2 linked regions of the Novipirellula artificiosorum genome follow. Each later gene encodes a partner of the first gene's protein in a complex. Links are inferred from orthologs where the notes say so. Each region holds a gene or a part of one and is shown on either strand. Other genes may lie near its edges.

What was found.
Region 2: the proteins of mnmG (region 1) and Poly41_RS09425 are in contact, whole or in part, in a solved structure (PDB 9HIP), measured with the Escherichia coli proteins. The link is inferred for Novipirellula artificiosorum from one-to-one orthologs.

The regions. Positions count from the first base shown.
Region 1 is NZ_SJPV01000001.1:524,718-536,757, forward strand. What follows is about bases 5,079-8,003. They hold mnmG (tRNA uridine-5-carboxymethylaminomethyl(34) synthesis enzyme MnmG), read left to right. Parts: upstream 5,079-5,572; coding sequence 5,573-7,435; downstream 7,436-8,003. Other genes in these bases: Poly41_RS01760 (hypothetical protein), read right to left, coding at 5,079-5,460; ppk2 (polyphosphate kinase 2), read right to left, coding at 7,416-8,003. Outside these bases: Poly41_RS01745 (aldo/keto reductase), read left to right, coding at 1-488; Poly41_RS01750 (Gfo/Idh/MocA family protein), read right to left, coding at 597-1,940; holA (DNA polymerase III subunit delta), read right to left, coding at 2,064-3,101; more of Poly41_RS01760, read right to left, coding at 3,241-5,078; more of ppk2, read right to left, coding at 8,004-8,282; Poly41_RS01775 (MFS transporter), read left to right, coding at 8,949-10,253; Poly41_RS01780 (hypothetical protein), read right to left, coding at 10,287-11,795; Poly41_RS01785 (hypothetical protein), read right to left, coding at 11,816-12,040. UniProt on the Escherichia coli protein: NAD-binding protein involved in the addition of a carboxymethylaminomethyl (cmnm) group at the wobble position (U34) of certain tRNAs, forming tRNA-cmnm(5)s(2)U34.
Region 2 is NZ_SJPV01000003.1:9-12,090, forward strand. Bases 47-3,013 are described here. They hold Poly41_RS09425 (tRNA modification GTPase), read left to right. Parts: upstream 47-796; coding sequence 797-2,230; downstream 2,231-3,013. Other genes in these bases: Poly41_RS09430 (ABC transporter permease), read right to left, coding at 2,315-3,013. In the rest of the region: more of Poly41_RS09430, read right to left, coding at 3,014-3,907; Poly41_RS09435 (ABC transporter ATP-binding protein), read right to left, coding at 3,904-4,842; Poly41_RS09440 (hypothetical protein), read right to left, coding at 4,839-7,223; Poly41_RS09445 (hypothetical protein), read right to left, coding at 7,220-7,588; Poly41_RS09450 (protein kinase domain-containing protein), read left to right, coding at 7,795-9,666; Poly41_RS09455 (phytoene desaturase family protein), read right to left, coding at 9,714-11,108; Poly41_RS09460 (acyl carrier protein), read right to left, coding at 11,130-11,390; Poly41_RS09465 (beta-ketoacyl-[acyl-carrier-protein] synthase family protein), read right to left, coding at 11,482-12,082. UniProt on the Escherichia coli protein: Exhibits a very high intrinsic GTPase hydrolysis rate. Involved in the addition of a carboxymethylaminomethyl (cmnm) group at the wobble position (U34) of certain tRNAs, forming tRNA-cmnm(5)s(2)U34.

The sequences.
Region 1 (12,040 bases):
TGGAAAGATTCCGCCATGAAATCGATACGGACTATCTTGACATCGTGCTGTTGCACTGCGAAACGACCCGCAACTGGGACGAGCAACTTAAGCCTTACATGGATGAATTGGCCGCCGCAAAAGAGAAAAAACAAGTTCGCGCCGTGGGCGTTTCTTGTCACGACTTCGGCGCGTTGGAGACGGCTGCCGAGTGCCCCTGGGTCGATGTCGTGCTTGCACGCATCAATCGCAAAGGTGGCAAGGCCGCCAAGATGGACGGGACAACCGAGGAAGTATCGGCTCTGCTACAAAAAATGAAAGACAACGGCAAAGCCGTTCTCGGTATGAAAATCTTTGGCGAAGGCACACTTGTCGATCAAAAAGAGGAGTGCATCCAGTTCGCTCAGGGACTCACAGCGATCGACGCGATGACGATCGGGTTCCAAAAGAAAGAGGAAATCGACGAAGTGCTGCAGTTGATCCACAAGTATCCTGCCCAACAAGCTTAACGTCAGGCAAACATAACGTCGGGCAAATGGCGACGACGCGCCGGAAGGCTGCGAGTCATTTCGACTGGCAACCTTCCCGGACAACCCACGACGGGCAACGTCCAGCCGCTAGACGGAGTCGGCTGTCGGATGGACATAGGGCGCGCGATACACCCGCGCCAAACGTTGGTTCGCTTCGACATCGTCGACGACTTTACCTTGCTCGGCATCCCAAGTCAGACTGCGACCGATTCGCATCGACAGGTTCGCCATGATGCAGCAGGCACTGGAAATGTGCCCCTGTTCAATATCCGCGACCGGACGCGTTTTCTGTTGCCGTGCGGCCAGAAAATTCTTCATATGCCGGCGCGTTGCCGGCGCGGCAAAGACTTCCGTTTCCTTGTGCTGAAGGTCCTCGGGATACTGGTCACTCTCGTCCACCCAATCGCCATGGACCGATTCCCCTCCATTCTTGGGGATGAAATCATAATTGCGAACACTGAGCTTCAAGGTTCCTTTGTCCCCATACAGCGTGGCACCCCACGGGTATTCCGGATCAGGGTTGGCGCCCCAATTGCGTTGGTTCCACACGATCTGGGTTTCGCCAAAATCGAACAGCGCCGTCTGAGTGTCGTGCAACCCGCCGCCCGGAACCGGTTGACGAATTAACCTGCCACCGGATGCCGAGATGCTCTTGGGCCACCCCAAGCCAAGGAAGTAACGAACGGTGTCAAAAAAGTGAACACAAAGGTCGCCCGTTTGACCGTTACTGAATTCGATACAATCGCGCCACGATCGCGGATGGATGCCTGGATTGTAATCTCGCCACGAAGCCGGGCCCACGTATTGCTCCCAATCCAGGTTCGATGGCGGCGCTTGGACGGGCGGAAAATCACGACGGCCGCCAAAGTAACTATGAATATCGACATAGGCAATTTTGCCCAGCAGCCCCGACTCGATGAATCGATCCCGTGCTTCGAGCAGATGGGGTGTGCTGCGTCGCTGCAGCCCCACCTGGACCGTCCGATCATACTTACGAGCGGCCGCAACCATGGCTTGGCCTTCGACAACATCGAAACTGATCGGCTTTTGCACGTAAACGTCTGCTCCCGATTTGCAGGCTTCAATCATCGGCAAACAATGCCAATGGTCTGGCGTTCCGACCAACACAATCTCGGGTTTTTGCTGACTTAACAACTCGCGATAGTCACCGAACACCGCTGGCTTCTTGCCGGAGGGTTGACGGCCCGACACCAGCTCGGCTGCCTCATTGACCAATTGTCGATCAACATCGCACAAGCCAACGACATCGACGGGGGCGACTTGCATCAGATGAAACAGGTCGGTTTTTCCGTACCAGCCGGTACCAATCAAACCCACCCGAAGCGGCGTATCCGTAGCAGCAGCAAATGCCTTCGTTTGGATGGCTGCCGCTGTCAGCCCAGCAGCTTTACAAAAATCTCGTCGACGCATGAAGTAGGCTCCGCAAGAATCGGGGAAGGGGGGACGTAGGAGAGCGACGTCCTTCCATTGTAACGGCCGGAGGCAGCGGAATGTGGATCACCCTTCAGCGATTTTCGCCTGAAAACGCCAGCCTCAGCCTGACTTCGCCATGCGCATCACCAACTGCTCAAGCAAAAACCGATCGCGACCCTCAGCGCTGTGAGTTCCCTTCAAACGCAGATCGGCATCGAGCAGCCATGGCAACAACTGTTTTCCACGAGCGCGGCCGAGTCCTCGCAGCTGCTTCTTGGCTTGCTGAATTTCCGACGGGCGGTTGATGCCGGCGGCAGCTAAGGCATCCTCCAACTGGACCGACCGTCCTTCCCGTTCACGATGTTCGACCACCGCGGTCGCCATCCCAAGCCGACGAAGCGACCATGCGATCTGCGGCAATAACGCGATCGGACGCTGGCCACCACTCATCAATTTGTCGAGCTGACGCATCGCTTCGGCGGCATCACCCGAGGCGATCGCGTCGGTGATTTGCCAAACCGTTTTGCCTTGCCATCCCGCTACAACATCGCGAACAAGGGGCTCATCGATCACCTCGCCGGGGCCCCGATAAAGTGCCAGTTTTGCAATCTCGGTCTCCAGCATCCCGATCTCATCACCGATCATTTCGACCAATGCATCCGCGGCGTCCGCAGCCAGCACGGCTTGGTGGCGTTTGGCCACATAGCCACACAAGAACTTTCGGCGGGTCGTCGCTGTGATGCCCAACTTCTTATCGCTCGTCGACGTGCATGCGACCACCAAATGATCACCGGCAATCGCTTTGTAGAGCCGCGTGTTGGAAGCCAACGACGACAAATCCAACAAGAAACGATTCGAAGTCCCCGGTTTCGAGACATACTTTTCGAGTTCGGGGCGATGGTTGGAAACAAACTTGTCGGCATCGCGAACAATGATCGACCGTTTTCCATCGAAATCAAACAACGATGCCGTTGCCAAATCGTCTCGCAAATCCGCCCAGCGAACCACATCCCCATCAAACGATGTCACGTCACCATCGGCGCTTAACGCCGCAAGGACCCACGACCGAAGCGTGGTGTCCGAACCGTAAACGGCCGCAACCGCGGGAAGCTCGGCGGGTGGTTTCGAAAGTAGGTCGAAGGCAGTTTGGATGGCCATAGCAGAAACAACGAACGGCGAAGTGCAGGCGACAAAGACACCAAAAAGACTATCGCGATCCGCGACACCTATCTAGCCCGGTTAGCCAGCGAGTCTCGCCCGGTTAGCCAACGAGTGCGGGTGTTCTGCACGAGCCGCTCTACTTAAACGTCGCTCGGGGGCGTCCCGCGGTTTGTTCGTTCTCCGCTGGCGGAGCAAAACCGCTGATCGGCTGGAATCCGCGAATTCTGGCTCGGGGGGCCAAACCTTGAGCATCAATCGGGCGATCCAGCACATAGGACCCCATATTCCCGGCACCGTCGGTTGCATCAATTCGCAAATACAATTGTCGCGGCAACCTCGGGTCCGCAGGCCAGACATGATCACCCTGATTGCGAAGGCCCGCGGCGATCGTCGTCCAAGGCCCATCCACGCGATCGCTGAAGGACAACGTGATCGGACGAGCCATCAAGTTCGCATCTGCACATTCATAACGAATCACGAGCGAACCGACACGGTCACCTTCGCCATACTGGGCGCCAGTGATTCGAACCTGCGGTGCACTCTTATCGACCACGACAACGATATCGGGGTCCTCACCCGCAAGTGGCCGAGGACTCGCAAGCCCGGTGGAGCTGACGACGACGATACAGAAACCAAACACACCTTCCTCTTTGGTTTCGATATCGAAGGGACTCAGTTTATCAGGGTCTTGACCCCATAGCTTCCAAGTTTGCCCACCATCGGTGCTGCCGTAAAGCTCCACCGAATCGACACCACGACTGCCGACAGCCTCCAATTCATACTCGAGACTAAAACGATTGGAATTGCTGTAGCGTGTCGGAACGCGCTCGGCGAACAGGGTGGGATCAAGCGATTTGGGCGGCGATGACGCAGGGCGATTTGCACCGTAGCGAGTACGGGGATCAGGCGACGGAGAAGATTCCGGTAAACGCGTGGCTGGTGTCACATAAGGCGAACGGGAAACAGGCGGGGCAGGACGAATCGGCCTCGCGTTGTCCAGCGGCCGCATCGCTTCGGCTGCCGATTGAGGCCTCGCCGCCTGCGTGCTCGGCACTGCAGATGCCGTTGGGTTCAGGGAAGGAACCACATACGGAGCGGTCGATGGTTCAGCGGATGCCGATGCATTCGGTATCGCCACCGGAGGCAACGGAGACGCCAACGCATTGGGCGAAAACGATGGCGTTTGATAGCCAGGCGACACTTGCGGTGGATTCAATCCAAAACCGTTGCCAACCTGTTCCGCTGTGGCGGGTGGCGGCAGCTCGACCGCAGAGCTGGATGCCGTGTAGCGGGGAACCGCCGAAAATTGATAACTCGGTGGCGTCGGCGGAACGGTCCCCGGTCGCTGAGCATTCGCCGGGACACGGGAGAAGTCGGCCAGATTCGTACCGCGAAGGCGGCTCAACGGATTAGCAGCCACATGAGGAACATTGTAGTCGGCCGTGCGATAGAGGCTTGTTTCGCTCTCCTCCACGGCGGAGGTTTTGTACCGATCGAGCTTGATCACCGGACTGGTCGACGTGTCATTGGGGTCCGATAAGGCGGGCCGAACATACAAATCGGATCCCGTATGGATTCGATATTGGACCGGGGTCGCGACGATCCCCGCCGAGTTGGTGCTGCCAACTCGGCCGCGTGATCGCTCTACCCGAATCGCGAACGTCGGCATGGCGGTGACCGCCATCCGAGGCCGCTGCAATTGCTTGGTCGCGGTCGCGTGGTTGCCAGCGGAATCGACGGCTCGGACATGCACCGACAATTGTCGCCAATCATGATCGGGAAGGAACGAAAAACGCTCGGCGGTTTCACCCGGTTTGGGTGCCCAATCTTGCCACTGACTGTCGACATCGGTTGCATAATAAACTCGCGTTTCGGTGATCGCGGTCAAATCGCGAATCGACAATCGGCAGGCGATCGTTCCATCGGCCTCGGCGTCTGCCTGCAAATCGATCACTGGCTTGGTCGTGTCGACCAAGACTCTCAGCTGAGCGTCGACCGATCCGCCAACGGCAACGTCGTCATCGGCCGCCTGCGGCAACTCAATGGTTTCGGTTGCGAACCAGAATTCGCCATCGTCCTTGCAAACAAAGGCAAATTCGCGGATGCTACTGGGCTTGGTATCGGCGAGCTGCCACGGCTGGTTAGGTCCTCGACGAACGTACAATCGGACCGAGGTCGTCGTGGACGGTGTGGCGTTGACGTTGAAGGGAATTCGGAACGTTCGGGTGCCAAGCACAACGCTGGGGCTTTTTTTCGGTTCGTCAGCGGTTGCCAAGGATAGCGAAAGTAGCATCAACGCAAGCATTGCCAAGTTGGGCGCGGCGGCAACGGAAATCGCTTTTTTGGCGATACACATTTTGTCGATCAAGCCCCAAACAAAAGAAATACGGAAGTCTGCACTACGTCCTTCTCGGCTTCGACCTGTCCCCAAGCGGATCTTGAAGCTATTACCCCCGCGACAGGAAACCATGACTCAAAGCTCTTATCATTACGACGTTCTTGTCATTGGTGCCGGTCATGCGGGCACCGAAGCGGCTGCCGCGGCCGCTCGTCTTGGTGCCAAAACGGCACTACTGACCTCCAACCTCGACACGGTTGGCCAAATGTCGTGCAACCCCGCAATCGGAGGAGTCGCCAAGGGGCAAATTGTTCGCGAAGTCGATGCCTTGGGCGGATTGATGGGCCATGCGATCGACGCCACCGGCATCCAATTCCGTCTCTTGAATTGTCGCAAAGGCCCGGCCATGCATAGCCCCCGCGCTCAGGCCGACAAGAAGGCCTACCAGGCTTACATCAAACACCAAATCGAACAACAACAGAACTTGGATCTCCGCCAAGAAACGGTGATCGACCTGTTGACTGAAAACGTTGAAGGACAGACTCGCGTTCGCGGCGTTTCGGTCGTCGGCGATGCTTTGTTTGTTGCACCCACCGTCATCCTCACAACCGGAACGTTTCTCAAAGCGATCATGCACACCGGCGAGGCCCAAACCGCCGGGGGCAGGGCAGGGGAGGGAACCACCAGCGGAATCAGCGGCGCGCTGGCTCGACTTGGCTTTGAAGTCGAACGTTTCAAAACGGGGACGCCAGCCCGACTCAATGCCAAGTCGATTGACTATCGCAATCTGGAGCGACAACCGGGCGACGAGAAGCCGCAACCGTTTTCGTTCCTGACGGAATCACTCGACAGCTCCGATCAACTTCCTTGTCACATCGCCCACACCAACCACGCCGTCCATGAATTGATCCGCGCCAACTTAAAACGCGCGCCGATGTACAGCGGCCAAATCAATTCCACCGGCCCGAGGTATTGTCCGTCGATCGAGGATAAGGTTGTTCGCTTCGCCGATAAAACCTCGCACCAGTTGTTCCTCGAACCCGAAGGTCGCAACACCGGCGAAGTGTACGTCAACGGTATCTCGACCAGTCTACCGCGTGATGTTCAGGATCAGATGTTTGCGATGATCGAGGGGCTTCAGCACGCGCAGATCATGCGTTACGGTTACGCCGTCGAGTACGATTTTTGCCCCCCGACACAGCTTTGGGCCTCGATGGAATCAAAGCGAGTCGCAGGCCTCTTCTTGGCTGGACAAATCAACGGGACCACCGGTTATGAAGAGGCCGCCGGTCAGGGGTTGATCGCCGGACTGAACGCCGCGAGAAAAGTCGCTGGCAAAGAAGCCTGGGTCCCCACGCGAGACCAAGCTTACATCGGCGTCCTGGTCGATGATCTGGTCACCGCCGGCACCGACGAACCCTACCGCATGTTCACCAGCCGGGCCGAATACCGGTTGCTGCTTCGTCAAGACAATGCGGACCGCCGGCTGACCGGGGTCGCGGATGAACTCGGCTTGATTGACGCCGCGCGGCGCGAACGCTTCCAAACCAAACTGGATCAAATGGCACGAGCCAATCAATTGCTCAAAGCGGCACGATGCGACAAGATTCCCGGCGATGTATTTCTTCGTCGCAGCGAAGTCGATTGGGATGAAATGTGCCGACGCGTCGAAGGCCTCGGTCGGATTGACGCCGAAGCGGCCCAGCAAGTGCTGTACGACACCAAGTACGAAGGCTACGTCACCCGGCAAAAGATGGAGGTAGAAAAGCAGCATCGTTTGGCCAGCAAACGAATTCCAGCAACGTTCGACTACGACGCCATCGGTCCTTTGCGACACGAAGCACGCGAAAAACTCAATCGAGTCCGGCCGCTCAATCTGGACCAAGCCAAGCGTATCAGTGGTGTCACCCCCGCTGACCTAGCACTGGTCCTCACGCGTCTGGAAGGCAAAAAAAGCAACCTTGATCAGCGGATTACCAAACCTCAGGAATGAAAGTTTGATCCTCAAGAGGTGGACGAAGGTAGCCACCTTCAATGGGACGCGGTGGAAGCTTCGGCGGAGTCGGTGTCAAGTCTTTATAAGGAATCATGCTGAGCAAATGCGTGATACAATTGAGCCGAGCCGTTTTCTTAACATCCGCCTTGACCACGTACCACGGTGCTTGCTTGATGTCCGTGTGAGCGAACATCGTATCTTTCGCCTTGGAATACTCGATCCAGCGAGAACGGGATTCGACGTCCATAGGACTCAGCTTCCAACTCCGCGTTGGATCCTTCATTCGCTTCTGAAACCGCACCTCCTGTTCTTCATCACTTACCGAGAACCAATACTTGATCACGGTAATCCCAGAGCGAACCAACATGCGTTCAAATTCGGGGCATGAGCGAAGAAATTCATGGTATTCCGGGTCCGTGCAAAAACCCATGACGTGTTCGACGCCGGCTCGGTTGTACCAACTGCGGTCCATCAACACGAGTTCACCTGCCGTGGGCAGATGGGCAACGTAACGTTGAAAATACCAACTCGTCTTCTCTCTTTCGGTGGGTCGCCCTAACGCGACCACGCGACAGATTCGCGGGTTCAGACACTGAGTGATTCGCTTGATCACGCCACCCTTTCCGGCAGCATCACGTCCCTCGAAGATCACGACTACCCTCAAACCTTCGTGCTTGATCCACTCTTGCATCTTCACGAGTTCAACATGCAAGTGGGCAAGTTCTCTGTTGTAGGTTTTGTTGTCAATTCGATGTTTCTTCGCCTTCACGTCCCCCGAGCCGTTTACAAACGAACCGGCACCGGTATGTTCGACGTGCTTCTTTTTCTTGTCATTCGATTTCATAAGAGTGCCGTTGGAGTTGGGCAACAACCGGAACCACGCAAATCGACCCGTTGGTTGCATCCCAGAACGAATCGCCAAAGTTACTATTGTACAGATTAAAACGTCAGCTTGCGTGCTGCGAGCAGCGAATCGTGGAGCGGTCAACAGGGGGTGGCTACCGACTCAATCATGAAACGTGACCTGAGTTTCCGATGCGATACCACTTGCGGCACGAACCTGAAGCGTGGCCGCTCCGGACTTCCCAGGAATGCTACGTAAGACGGCGACAGCCTTTCCGTAGAACAGCGGATGCGTCGAGTCGGTAAAAGAATCGGCCCCATCGAATCACCGTTGGCAACGCCGGCAATGGCCCAGTCATGTGGCAAATCAACACGCTGCCAAGCTGAGTCATCGAAGTCGGTTTCAAACGCTCCGTCCTGGTCGCCTTTGGCAAACCGTCAACCAAAATTGAAACCACTGGACCAAGCAACGCTTGGCGACAAACGCAGGGCAAGTCAAAAAAGCCGAGTCAGGGCTTGAAGCGAGAGTGGTTTCATCATGCTGACCGACCGCTGGGATGACAGCAAGGGGTCCGCCATCGTTGTACTCTTTGTCGGATATCGCTACGCTCCAGCTTTCTAGCACAGCAGCTTGGCGAACACACGCAGCAACAGGATGACAACCTCGATGAATTCCGATGCCACAACACAGCGATCGGTATTGATTCGGTTGTCCGTGATGATGTTCTTGCAGTTCTTCGCAATGGGAGCTTGGTATGTCTCCGCCACCGGATTCATGCTTCGCGGAGACATCCAAATGGACGGACTCGTCTTTGCGGTTTACTCGGTTGGGCCGCTCGCGGCGATCTTCTCTCCCTTCTTTGTGGGGCTGATCGCCGACCGCTTCCTTCCCACACAGATCGCGCTGGCGATTCTATTTGTCATCAGTGGTCTGCTGCTGTTGGTCGCACCCTCGATGGCGTCCCCCTTTAGCGTCACGCCCGCTCCGGACCAACATTGGCTTCTGGAACGACTCACGATCCTGTGGCAGTCCTTACGCCATCCGTTTGTGCTCACGCTACTGGTGCATATGCTCTGCTTCATGCCGACGATTGCTTTGACAGCGAGCATATCATTTCAACACTTAGGCAATCGCGAGAAGGAATTTCCGATCGTTCGCGTGTTGGGAACGGTGGGCTGGATCTGCGGCAATGTGGCAATCAGCCTGTTGCCAGGAAAGGACGCATCCGCGTTGCAGTTTGGGTTGGCCGGAGGATCGGCATGCGGGCTTGGGCTTTACTGCTTCACCCTGCCGCATTCGCCTCCACCAAGAGCCGGAAAACGTGTTACGTTTGGTGAGATTATTGGGCTCGACTCATTGAAGTTGTTTCGCAGCCCCGCGTTTGCTCTCTTCATGGTCGCCGCATTCTTGCTGAGCATTCCCCAAGTCGGCTATGCCGCATTCGCTCGATCCTTTGTCGAAGCATCGGGCGTCACTCCGTTTGGAAGCGCGACCTTCGCGCTGGCTTTTGGCCAAGCGAGTGAAATCTTCTTTATGCTCGTGATGCCGCTTTGTTTTGCTCGACTGGGGATCAAATGGATGATGTCGATCGGCATGACCGCGTGGGTCGTCCGCTATGCTTTGTTTGCGATCGCCGCAGAGAGTCACAGTGTCTGGATGATTTTTGGCGGCATCGTGTTACATGGCATCTGCTTTGGATTCTTCTTTGTGACGGGAATGATCTACGTCGATCGAAAAGCCCCTCCCGCAATTCGAAACCAAGCCCAAGGCTTCTTTGTCTTGGTCACTCAGGGACTCGGCATGTTTGTCGGAGCGCAGGTGTTCGGTGGATTGGAGGTTTATGCCATGCGCGATGGTACGATGGATTGGAAAACGCTGTGGATGGCCCCGGCTTTGTTTTCCGCTGCCGTCACCGTCGGATTCATCCTGCTGTTTTGGGACAGGCCCACTCGAAAAACGGAATCCGCGTGACATCGAAAAAGAAGGGTGCGTTCCCCGCGACGATTATTTGATCTCAAACGCGATGTTTGACTGACCGTACTTTTTGCCTTCGATATCTTCCATGGTGAGTTGCAAACGGTATTTGCCCTCCGCCAAGTTCTGAGGCAGGTGCATTTGATAGGCGATGAAGTAATCACGCAGGTAGTTTGCCGAAATCTGTTGGTCGGCTGGCAACAATTGGCTCGCGACCTTTTGGTTTTCGGAGTTCAAGACGTCGTAACTTCCTTGCAGATGGGTTTGAAATCCATTCTCCACTTTCTTGGCGACAAAGTTCTCCACTTCGCAGTACAAAATGACCTGCTGCCCTGGCTGGAACTGCGTGGTTGGGAACGGTTTGGTTTGCCCGTACGCCATGATCTCGGTACAGAATGCCAGCGATCGCACTTCAAGCGAATCCGTCGCGGCGGCGAGGTACTTCGTCGCTTCACGAAGCTGGGGCAATGCAGAACTAAAACGTCGGCTTTGAACGGGATGCCCTTCGGGATCCACCATGGTCCAAAGGCCCAAGAGTTGATGCCTCAGGTATTCCTGTTCCTTGTCGGTCATCCCTTCGATTCTCTCGACGGCCGCATCGGGATTGCCAGCTAACACCATCAAATGCCTCGCGGTAATCAATCGTCGAGCATGCTCGGCATCCGACTCGCCGTCAACGGGCATCGCAATTCGTTTCAGCAACGCTTCATAAAGCGTTTTGTCCGACAACGAATCAATACTCGCAGCGGCTTCCGTTGCCGTCGGTGACTGCATCGACGCGGTCGAGACCATCCGAGGATCGTCCTGGCGGCGCGTGGCCGACACCGGTTTGATCGCCTCGGGTTTGGATTCTAGTTTCGTGTCCGTGATGGTGGTCACAACAACTTCTTCGAGATCCGAGGCAGCGTTCTGTGCGGCGATGGCTTCGGCTGTGTCTTCGGCGAAGACATCCTTGGTGGGTGTTTCTTCGGCTGGCATCGCGAGTCGTTTCAATGGCGCGCTGGCCGGTTCGTTTTTCGCGGGCGGCAGCTGGTGTTCGTGCTTCAGTGACTTGGCGAGGGCTTGATCGAGTGGCGCCGGTTGCGCCGTCGATTCCACATGATGATTCGCTAAGGCGTTCCATTGACGCAGCGCCAGCTCTTTGACCTCCGGTGACATCCCCTCAAGCTGCTCCAACAGTTCCTGTTTCGACATTCCTTCTGCAGCGTCGGCCCTTGCTTCGGCCGCGTTCGCTTGCTTGGTCGATACAGGCAGCTTTTGGGTTCGCGCAAGGGGTGCTTCGTCGGTGTGGGAAACCTGCCGAATCAGCGATTCCTCCTCGGGATCTGTCGCTTCCGCACTACCAAACACCGACCCCGCTCTCGGTTTCGCGGTCGCCAAACGCTGGCGTGGGGCTTCGACGTCGGATAACTCTGCACTTTCGTGCCGGGTTACTTGGAACAAACTACCAATCGTCCGTGGTGAACGACAACCCACAACACCGATGACCACTGAAATCAGCGCCAACGAAATCCGTTTCGAGGGGCGAGAGAGCATCATTGCCTCGCAAATATCCGTAATCAGTTCAAAAACAGGAAGGACAGACAGCGACCGTACAAAATGGCCCCACACCGAGACAACGCCAAAGTGGGCGAAAAAAACCCCTTTGCGAGTGAATCGGTGATCGGCGTGATTCGGTCATCATCGCGCAGTGCGAAGAAACCCCAGCAAACCGCGGGAACCAGCCGCCCAGCAAGCTTCTCGTGCAGGATAATCGCAGCCATCCAGATCAGGACAAGCCGCCC
Region 2 (12,082 bases), on another replicon or contig:
GGAGCTATTTTCACTTGTTATCGTGCAGTTGCCGGTAGAAACGGAGTCGAGCTCTGCAGAGGTGCAACTTGACAAGGGATATCCCGGTCGACGGTGCGCCAAGGGTGCTACTGGTTCCCTGCGGACGACCGACCGTCGGGGACTCTTTTCTAAGAGATCATTGGACACCGGAGCCATACCTCCAAAAAACCTTGAGTCTGGGTTCCGCGCGCTTCGGTCGGATGAGCCGGTTTTTTGACCGAGGAGTCCGAGAGCCACCGCACCCATGAACCGCACCTCCGTGCAACAGGCTTTCCCATGTTCGCAGCACCAGCGCGAAACGCAAGGCAACTATCATTCGCAGCGGTTTGTCGAAAGTCCAGAGCGAAATCTCGTCACCTTCCCCGCAGATGTATTAGACACCACCCGAGATGCGCGGTACAACGAGCCCAGAGGGAGAGGTAAATCTTGTAAGTCTTTTTCAATCAACAAATTAAAAAACTGCACGACCTCTGCGCGGGCAGGGGTGGTTGGATACCGAAACACTGAGTTAGTCACAACTTAAAAACCGGACGACCTCTTTTCGGGAGAGAAGGGCTGGGGATGAGGGGGTGGCAGCAGCGTGATCGAACCAAAAAGTCGGTCCGCAATCGGTGTGCGGAAAGCCCCTCACCCCCGACCCTTCTGCCCGCTCACGCGGGCAGAAGGGAGCCAGAACGTTGCGTGATCGTTTTGGTTGGCGGCTCGGATCGATTCGGCGGTACCGCTACAATGCTCGCTTCCTGTTGACAATCCGTCCCGCTTTCGGTTTACGGCGATGCTCGATTTTGAAGAGACCATTGTTGCCATCGCTTCACCGACGGAGCCAGCCGAGCGCGGGATTGTCCGCTTGTCGGGCGTGCAAGTGCTGTCGGTGCTCGAATCCTTGGGCTTGGGTTTCGCGAGTTTGCGGCGGGCCAGCGCAGCGGAGTATGCGATTGACGTGGGACCCCCAATTGGAGTGGTGGATTCAGCCGTCTTGTTGTGGCCCCGCAGCCAGAGCTACACCGGTCAACCGAGTGCGGAGATCCATACCTATGGATCGCTACCGGTGCTGCAGGCCTTGGTTAGCATGTTGACGGCGGCGGGTGCTCGCGCGGCGCGGCCGGGCGAGTTCACGATGCGAGCGTTCATCGCGGGTCGGTTGGATCTCACCCAGGCCGAGGCGGTGTTGGGGGTGATCGAGGCCGAGCATCGCGGATCGCTGGACCAGGCGCTTCGCCAATTAGCGGGAAATCTATCGCGGCCACTCGAGAAAACCCGTGCCACGATCCTCAACTTGATCGCCGATGTGGAAGCAGGGCTCGATTTCGTTGACGAGGACATCGAGTTCATTAGCGACCGAAGGTTGCTTGAACGTCTGTCCGATTGTCGGCATCAGCTCGCAGCGACGCGTCAACGGATGGGCAGCCGTATCCGCAGTGATTCGCGACCGACCCTTGTGCTTCGCGGCAATCCGAACGCGGGCAAGAGCCGTTTGATCAACGCACTCTCGAAACAGGCGGTTGCGATCGTGGCCGATGTTGCGGGGACCACGCGAGACGCGATCGTTGTCGAAACCCACTTTGGGAGTCATCCGATTCGATTGGTGGACACCGCGGGAATCGAGTCCGCAGCAGCGGGAAACGAGTCCGCAGCAGCGGGAAGCGTGGAGCTTCAGCGTCATGAGGATGAGTTAGCGGCCATTTCGTTGGCATCACAGCATCACGCGGTCCAGGCTGCAGAGTCGGCCGATGTGCGATTGTGGTGCGTGGATGCTTCGCAGTGTCGATCGATCGCTGAGTTGGAATCGATGCGTGAGTCTCTTCGCTCGCATGCCGTTCGAGGGAAGCGACATGCATTGGATCTATGGGTTGCGACCAAGGCCGATTTGGTGGATCCCGCAAAGGCTTGCGGCGACTGGATTTACACGAGTGTTGTCACGGGCGAAGGCCTCGAAGTGCTCAAGAGTCGCGTCGTTGAGTTCTTGGAATCCTACGATGCGGAGGAATCAGGTTCCGTGATCGGGACTGCGGCACGGTGCGGCCAATCGTTGTTGCAGGCAGAACAGGCGGTTGCCGCCGCGATCGACTTGGTGAGCCGCCGTGAGGGGCATGAATGGGTTGCTGCGGAGATGCGGATCGCAGCCGATTGTGTCGGCGAAGTGACAGGAGCCGTTTACACCGACGACATTTTGGACCGCGTGTTTAGCCGGTTCTGTATTGGCAAATAGCGAGCCGAGGGGTGTTGGTCCGTCTGCATGAAGTTCCGCCCCGCCGGCGCGACATCCGTTATCCGACGAAGTCTTGCCAGCGGGCTAGGCTGTCTCAAGTTCTTGTTGGACCTTTTCGGGGGTCGCCGTGCGACGAGGCAAGACGATTCGGGGCATGGTCAACAGGCATCCGATCAAGGCGATGACCACGGCGGCGACAACGATGCCGATCTCCGTCCAGTCGACAGCGCCGCTCGGGGCCGCTTCACCTAAGGTCCAGACCCAATTGGTGATTTGCCATCGGGAGTAGGCAAAGGGTCGGTAATCGTTCAGATGCATGCCGATCGAATAGGGGATCAGCGAGGACAGCACCAGCACGGCAATCAAACCTGCAACGCCAATCTCAACTCTTGGGTTGTTTCGAATGCGTACGACCGCAATCAGCCAGCGGACCGCGATCAAAAAGCCGATCAAGTAGGCTGCCAACAAGACGGAAAGCCGAGTCAGCGCTTGCAATTGCCCGCCGGCGAACGACCACGTTGGCGACAGAGTGTTGCGGATCGTAAATAGGGTAAATGCCGTGACGACGAGGATGTTCACGGTTGCAAAGACCAAGCCCGTCGCGGGGCCTGGGGTGACCCAGGTCAACATCACGCGCGCGAAAAAGCTCTGCGGCAACTCGCGACGAATCCGCGGTGTCGTCACGGAGGACTCCGCCACCATCAGGCTGCCACAAACGACCCAGAAAACCAGCAGTGCAGCACCGACCAGGCTCAACACGGTCGAGGCGTCGTTTCTTGGCATCGATTCGGTCGCGTAGGTGGCGATGCCGATCAAAGTCATCGTGACAACCATCATCGAAATCCGCAGGTGGGTGGATCGGTTCTCACTTTCAGGCGTCAATTGGGCTGCGGTTGCCGCAAGCAATAGGTGGCTGAGCGAAAGCGAAACGAGCAACGTCGTCATCACCAAGAAAAACACCAGCGGCATCGCAAAAGGAATTCCGTAGACGATCATGCCAATCACCATCGCGCCGATGCCATATTCGGCGATCACCAAGATGCCCACCAACAACAGCAGCGTGATGATTCGCCCGGTCCGGCTTCTCGCCAGCGGTGCGAGAAACAGAGCGACCACGGTCAACACCAGAGCCGACACCACCAAGATGGCGACAATCAACAACGTCGTAGGCAAATCGACGCCGCGAAGCGTGTAGGCATAGGCCATGCAGGGGAACAGGGCCACAAAGTACAACATCATTTGCAACGAGGCGCTAGCCAACTTCCCCAGCACAATCTGCCATGGGCTGAGTGCGGTGATCGACAATAGCTCCAACGTTCCGTCATCAATTTCCCCTTCAAGCGATCGGTACGCGGCCAAGGGAACGACTAGCAACATCGGAATGGCCAGCACGATGTAGTAGCCGATCAGCAGCCGGCTTGCCGAGGGTGTGGTATAGATTTGGGGCATTTGCGATAAGCTTCCGGCCACCGTCCAAGCCAACGCGGCAAACAGCAAGACCGAAAAGGTGACGACGAATTGCCGGCTCTTGAGTGCTTGCCGAGTCTCTTTGACCAAGATCGGATTGAGGTGATCGCCCGCGCGTTCGGACCACTGATCGATTCGCTGCCACCACGTCGATGCAGCGCGGGGCCCTGCGTCTTGAGCCGGTGCCGGCATATGGACTGCTTCGCTCATTGGACCAGCCCCTCGGTGACTTGGAGGAAGACGTCCTCGAGACTTTTCTTGTGCGACACGACTTCGGTGACTCGGAATCCTTGACCGACAATCCATGCGACCAGGTCGGCCTGTTCCTCCGCCTCGCCCTCGAATTCGAATCGCAGCCAATGACCGTCCATGATCGGCTTGCCGACGCCCGGTCGAGTTTGCAATTGGGCAGCCGCTTGGTCGATGCGGTCCAGGAAACGGATCGTCAATTCACGCTGTTGCGCCCGTTGACGTTGGATCCCGTCGACACTGCCGGTGGCCAATAAATGCCCTTGTTCGATGATGCCGACCGAGTCACACATCTCTGCGAGTTCGGTCAAAATATGGCTGCTGATGAGAATCGTTTTGCCGCCATCGGCAAGTTCACGGATCATTTTACGCAGGTCGATTCGGGCTCGCGGGTCCAACCCCGCAGCCGGCTCGTCGAGAATCATCACGGCGGGGTCGTGAATCAACGCGCGGCCGAGGCAGAGCCGCTGCTTCATCCCTTTGCTGAGTCCGCGGATCGGTTTGTCGGCCAAGCCTCGAGTCCCGGTGAAATCAAGCACCCACGCGAGGCGTTGAGTTCGTTGGCGTCCGACCAAGCCATTCGCACGAGCAAAGAAGTCGAGGTACTCGCTGCAATTGACGTCGCGATAGGTCCCAAACGCATCGGGCATGAACCCCAACCGGCGGCGGACCAACTCGGGATCGTTCACGACCGAAAAACCATCGATGTAGGCGTCCCCGTAACTGGGCAGGTCCAATGTCGCCAAAATTCGCATCGAGGTTGTTTTGCCAGCGCCGTTGGGTCCGATGTAGCCAAACACATGGCCTCGCGGCACCGAAAAGGAAATGTCATCGACCGCTTTGGTTTTCCCAAAGAAACGATGCAGACGTCTCAGTTCGATACAGTCGCCGCTCATGGAAGTGTCCCGAAAACGTAGTGCACGCTGTCGACGACTCGCGCCGATTCAACCGCAACGGCATCCTGGGTCACGTCGCTCATCGCGACAAAATGGGAATGCGGCAATTGCCCCTCGATTTGCAGTGCCCGCCCTAGCCATTGCTCGAACGACCCTTCGTTGACAAACGATGTCGAACGGGTTTGCGACGACAAGCCTTCGTTCACGACCTTGATCAGATCTCGCGTGGACTTACGGTACGATCGAGAAGAGCGGCGGCGACTATCTTCCCCGATGGCTCGGAACTCGTTGTACATCTTCGCGATCGCTTCGGATGCATCTTTGGATGCAAGGGGGTAGACCGGTGTTCGCGAGGATCCGGCTGCAACCCGTTCACTGGTCCAGTATTTTCCATCATTGCCACGCACCACCAAGCGGCGAAGTTCATAGATCGAATCATTTCGCACAAAGCCCACCTGAACATCGGTGTCGGCCGCTTCGAGGGTTAACTGCAAACTGCCCACCGCGGCGCGCGGGCGGTGCGTGACAAATTGGCGTTGTTGCCGCGATGGTAAAAACGCTTTGTCGAACACCTGTGCTTCGTTGGTGATCGTTACCGTCCCCAACGTTTCGGGGGGCCGCTTGTTCAAATCCTCCCAATCACCTGACAATCCATCGGGATAACGGACAACTTCTGCCGACGCAGGGAAGGTCATTCCGTCGGCCGGTCGAACCCCAGCAAAGTAGGTCGCCTGAACCCGTTCGCTGGCGTCTCCCGTCGCTCCATCAATCCACGTCAACTGACGCACTCGGGCGATCGTATCAAAGCCATCCGCCACGATGCCGTAGGCAAACATTGCAACGGTGGTAACAATGGCAAGCACCGGCGCAATCAAGAACATCAAATAGCTTCGCCCTCGGCGGGACGTGCTGCGATAGGCAACCGGGCCGACAAGGATGACGAACAAGGTCAACAGACCGATGAACGTGTAGACCGGCGGCTGGGCGACTCCCGGAATCATCCAACGGCGAAACCGATTGTCACCAAGGATCGGGTCGGCGCCTCGACGCAGCATCGGTGAAGATCGAAAATCAAGCAGCTGGTCGACAATTTTCCATTGCATGACTCCCGGGAACGGCGCTGAGTCCGAGCTTGGAAAGCCGATGGCAAAGCCCGTGCCAAGAGGGCGGACCCACATCGATTCGTCCCACTGTTTGCCGGTTCGATTCAAGATTTCCGTCAGCTTGGCGAGCTGGGCATCGAGCCAAGCGATCTGTTCTTCGGGACTTCGATCGTTCGGTTGATTCGGCGCTGACATGCCCGTGTACAAGCCAAAGGCAATCGTCGGATCCATGTTCGGGTCGTTGGCGATGTACTTGCTCAATTCCGATCTTTGTCGTGCCACGTCTGTCCGCAGCCCCTTGATTTGCCTTATCCGGTCGTTGATCACCTCACGTTTCGCGCTGGCAATCCACTCGCTGGGTTCCGATACTAGCTGCAACGAATCGACGAACGTTTGCAGCGAATCGGCGTCGTAAAGCACGATCGATCCACCCGCGAGCACCCAGTCGCGGATTGCGCTGTAACGCCCGTTTCGTTTAGTAGCCTGTAAGGAAGCTTGGCTGAGAATGATGACGTCCAAGGCCTGATACCCACGCCAGTCGGTCGGCAATTCGGACTGTCCGGCTACAGAAAACGCTCCACGAAATGCCTCGCTTTCAAGCAACAACTTCCAATACGTCAACTCCTCTCGCGGGGCACGGGTTTCGTTGACAAAAAAAGTATCGCGGCGCACGTGGAGCAGCGCGCGAATGTCGGGAAGCTTCGCTACGTCAACCCGTTCGGAATCCAAAACCAAGACCCAGTTGAACTCGTACTCGGCGTCAAGCCATTTCGTGGTGATCACTTGTGAATTGCGAACCGCTGGTCCCGAAACACTCGCTTCACAACCGGCTAGCACTTGCCCTTGCTCGCGAACGGTCACCCTGTAGTCCAATCCCACCGACCACTTCGGAAGGTACCGCGTCACCGAGGTCATTCGCGTGCCCTGAGAAAGCTCCACCGGCACATCCACTCGCAACCCATTGCTCGGCGGCGATTGCCCCAGAGGGTCCGATGTGAAGCGGAACACCAATTGGCGATCGGCCGTAAACGTACTGGTTGAACGAACCACGATTTTGACGGGCACGGAACCGGCGACTTGAATGCGGCCGGCGGCAATCGTCGCGGTGAAACCAACCCGATTGGTCTTGGTCGTCGGAATCAGCGTTACGGGTTGAATCGGCGCGAGCAGCGAATCGTCGGGTACCGACTGAGCGGCAACCTGCGGGGCCCCCATCAAAACGATGCTCCACGCGGCAAGAAAGGTCGCGGCAGCTGCCCCAGATGGTCGTCGTTTCATACGCCCTTCTCCCGCGGCGGCAAGATTTGTGGCGGCAATTGGCCTTCGGCAAAGGGGTTACCGTGCAAGGTGTCCTGGTCATCGGCTTTGAACCAAAGTGTCGTAATGGCCCAAGCAAACAAGAACAACACGACCGAAGTGCACAAACAAACTGCGGGATAGATCAGTGCAACGATCGTCGCTTTCGCCAAGGCGCCGCCATCACCAGCGACCCGCGCGACTGAGGCGACGATCGCAGCAAAGGTCGTCAAGGCAAAGACGAACCGAAACGAGATGCGAGGTAACAACCGACTTCGCAGCAGCGGTTGGACCGACGCCGGGGACGAATTCCGTTTCGCATCTGGCATGTTTGGCGTTTGCGGCATGATGAGAAGGGATGGGAAAAGTGGCACACGGCGATTGTATCATTTTCACGCCAGGACAAGGGGAGATCGTCCCGATCATCCAGAATCCACTACAATCTCGCGATTCACGCTACCAAACGCTTGGATCATGGGCCGCGAGGCGTTAGAATTTGAGGCAGGGCCCTCTGACGTACTAATTGGAACCCCGTCCACAAGCGGCCAGTTCTTTGTCTCGAGAACGCATCTATCGATGGTTGATCTGCTTGGTCGTCACGACGGCAGTCGTGGCGGCGGTGGTGATTCAGTGGTTTTCCGGTACGACCGCGGGTGCTGCGTTCGTGTTGTTGTCGCTTTGGGGAGCGTCCCGTTTTCTTTCACCGTTGATGGCAAAGCTGGTCGCCTTGGCGGTCGTGATGGGGTCGGTTTCGACCTTGATGCTACAGAATTCCGCGACGCTGATCGAGGGATTGGATCAAATGGCGGTCATCACCGGTGCCATGTTGGTGTGGCGACGAGAGTATCAGGAATACGTTAACGTGGACCTACATCCCTCGCATTTAATGGGGGAACTGCCTTTGCCGTTCGAAGACGACGCGGCGGCAACGATCAGCGTCGATAGTGATCGCGATCCCCTCGGGCATCTACGAGTCTCGGAAATTGCTGGGCGAGATTTGCTCGAGCGGATGAAACACAGTAAGGCTTTTTTGCCAAAGCAGATCGATCGCGTGCAGCGCTTTATCACCAAGCGATCCGATACCTCCGTGTCCATGGAACGTGTGGTCAATGCAGGCTTGTTGACCGAGTTCCAAGCAATGCATCTGCACTGGGGACGCGAGGATCAGCTTCGTTTCGATAAATACTCGCTCGCGGAGATGATTGGCCGCGGTGGCATGAGTACCGTCTACCGTGCAATGAACATGGAGCGTGGCGAGACGGTCGCGTTGAAGCTGATGGCAGCCAACGAGAAAGCGATTTGTCGCGCACAGCGTGAGACGGAGATTGCCAAGCAACTTGCACACAAGAACATTGTCGTCGCGTACGATTCGGGACGCATACGATCTCGGTTCTATATCGAGATGGAATATGTATCAGGAAGCGATTTACACCAAATCGTAAAACGAAATGGTCCCCTGCCGGAGTCGACGGCGCTGAACTACGCGGTTCAGATTGCACGCGGGTTACAACACGCTCACGCCAAGGGGTTGATCCATCGTGATGTCAAGCCAGGTAACATTCTTGTGACTGCGGACGGGGTTGTGAAAATCACGGACTTAGGTTTGGCCCGAAACATGGGGCTCGATGATCAAGACAGAGAATACAGGACGAATCCTCACCACCTTGTCGGAACCATCGAGTTCATGTCGCCCGAACAAGCGTTGCACGAGAACGACGTCGATGAGCGTGCGGACATTTATTCCCTGGGTGCGACTTTGTTCTTTTTGCTCACCGGTCAGACGCGAGTCATTGGTAAAACGGTGGGGCAGCAGATCACGAACCTTGTTTCCAAACGACGGTTCCTCAGTTCGCGAAAGTTGGGGGTTCGCGAGGAGGTGGCAAAGCTGATTGACCTGTTGTGTGATCATCATCCTGATCATCGAATCGAATCGATGACGTCTGTAATTCCTGCTTTAGAATCGCTACTCGGTGGGCAGGAGCAAGGGAAAGGAGCGATCCATGTGTTGATCGTCGAGGACAATCACGACGATCGGGCCGCGGCAAGACGCATGCTCGGCCGAGTCAATCGATCGCTACGGATCGCCGAAGCGACCACGCTTGGCGACTGTCATCGCATCATGCAGAACGGTAACGACAGCGCCAAGGTTGACTTGGTTTTGCTGGATTTGAACCTCCCCGATAGTGCTGGTGTGGAGACGATTAAACGCTTCCGCCTGTTCTGCTCCACCACCCCGCTCGTCGTGATGACCGGAATCACCGACCCCGAGTACTGTGCTCGGTGCATCGAAGCGGGAGCAAACGATTACTTGCCGAAGGGACATGCCACGGCCGAGTCGCTCGAACGCAGCATTTTCATGACCTTGGCACGCAGTCGCATTGAATCCGAGGAATCGGATGACGATTCTGGTGTTTTTGGCAACTGACGCCTTGGTACCGACGGCGTCGGGATGACACGCAATGCGGGGGCCCCTCAGGGTTGCAAGCAGTGTCGGTTCGCCATGCTGATTCCGCTGAGAATGGCACCGACGATGCCGACGAACCCTTGATCGGTTCCACACAGAAAGAGGTTCGGCAAGTGCGTGGTGCCATCGAGTTGTTTGTCGGGCGCTCCGTAGACCGCTCCGTTGTCGTGCCAAGTAAAGCGGCGAATGGTCTTCGGCGTAAAGACGTCGGTATCGATCACATGTCGGCGAAAATCGGGCATGAAGCGAACGGCCGATTCGACCGCTGCATCGTACTGGATCACTTTTTCGGCTTCGTACCTCGACTCGGGTAAACCGCACCACCGATCATGGTTCGCGAGCGTCGTGATTCGTACGACGCCATCGGGCAGTTCCCCTTCTTCGGCATCAAAGGCGTAGTTGTTGGGCGAACAAATGACGCCCGTTCGTGCATCGCAGAGTGAATTTTCGGGGCGTTGCCAATGAAATGTTTTGCTGTCGTTGTAGAACACGATCGTCTGGTCAAACCCAATCTCTTTGGGCATCTTGTCGAGGACCGAAATCGACTCAATGAAGGACAACTTCCCGGCTCGGGCCACATCGACTTCGCTGATGTCATCACACAGCCGAAGCGTCTCGAGATTGCCGGCCGAGGAAAGCACACGTTTGCCTTGGATCTCCGTTCCATCGTCGAGGACCACGCCGACCGCGCGCCCCGCTTCTACATGAATTCGGGAAACGCCACTTCGCAGTTTGAGTTCGCCACCGAGGCCGCGAAATTTTCGCACCAGGTTCTTCAGGATGATACGCACCCCTTTGAAGGGGCGTCCAAAGCCTTCCAGATAGCAGGCACGGAACATGATCGAAAATTGACCAAAGTCCATGTCGTTTTCTCTCGCGTTTCCATACCACATCAACGGGCACAGCAACATCTCGATGAGCAAGGGATCGGTCAGGTGCGTCGCCATGACTTCACGAGCCGAGTGCATGAAGCTGGGGTCGTTGCCGTCCATGTCGCTGTAATCCAACAACGCAGCACAGAGACTTTGGAAGCCGTCGATTTGGTCGGGAAACTTTTCGGCGACCTCTTGCTGAAGCAGCGAAAAGTCGTTGTCGAAATCGAGCGAGACGTCTGGAAAACGAATGGACGACCCATTTTGCTCGGCTAACTTGAAATCTTCCCAACGGAAACGGAGTTGCCGAATCAACTTCGCCAGTGGTCCCTTCTTGGTCCCTTTGGTGGCGAAGTTGGTCATCGCATGCAAACCGACATCATAATCGCGTCCACCGAGTCGGTAGAACGAATTGAGTCCGCCAATCGTGTAGTGGCGTTCGAGAACACAGACCCGTTGGTCAAAATGGGCCAGCCGGATGCCTGCGGCCAACCCACTCATTCCTGCGCCAATGATGATGGTGTCGTACAAAAGGTTGACCTAAGAATGCCGCTAGGATTTCACGATGTCCTTCATCTTAGGTTCCAGGTAGGAAACTGTCGAATTCATACTGGCGAGATTTCCGTAGTCTTCCTCGGGGATCTGGACGCGGTGTCGCTTCCGCAGCTCCATCACAATGTCCAAGAAATCCATGCTGTCGAGTTCCAGTTGGTCACGAAAGGATTTTTCGTCATCAAGGTTTTCCATATCTTCATCGGGCGAGATGTCTTCGAGGATGTCGATAATCTCTTCACGAATTTCAGCAGGCGTCATTTGCTCAGTTAACTCAAGGTATCAAAAGGAAACGATTTCGGCGGTCGTTTGTTCCGCACATCTCAATCGTCGAGTTCAGAAAAAAGAGGGCTTAAAGACGGCCGATGATCACGACCGAATTGATCCCCAACATGCCAAACGAATTGTTAAGGATGTAGTCGACTTGCGATACCTGTTGGGGCTCATTCAGCACCAAGCCGTCGAGGGCGCAATCGGGATCCAGTTCGTCGACGTTGATCGTGGGGTGGACGACACGATCCTTGAACGACGGCAGGTTCCCCGCCAATTCAAGCGCTCCGGCTGCGCCCATCGCGTGTCCAATGTAGCTTTTTGTATTGTTGATCCGAACCGACGTCGATCCGCCGAACACGTCACGTAGCGCCTTGCATTCCTGCGTGTCGCCACTACTGGTACCCGTCGCATGGGTGCTGACCACATCGATTTGATCGGGCTCCAAACCGGCTCGCTTGAGCGCCATGCGGACGCATTGCGATTGTCGCTCTGGATTCGGCAACACAAAATCCGTTGCGTCGGTATTGATTGCGTACCCGACCAGCTCGCCGTAGATTTCGGCACCACGTGCTTTGGCGTCACGGAGTCGTTCGAGCGTGTACAAACAGCCTCCTTCGGCCACCACGATGCCGCTTCGCTGCATGTCGAACGGCCGCGACGCACGTGTCGGATCTTCATGG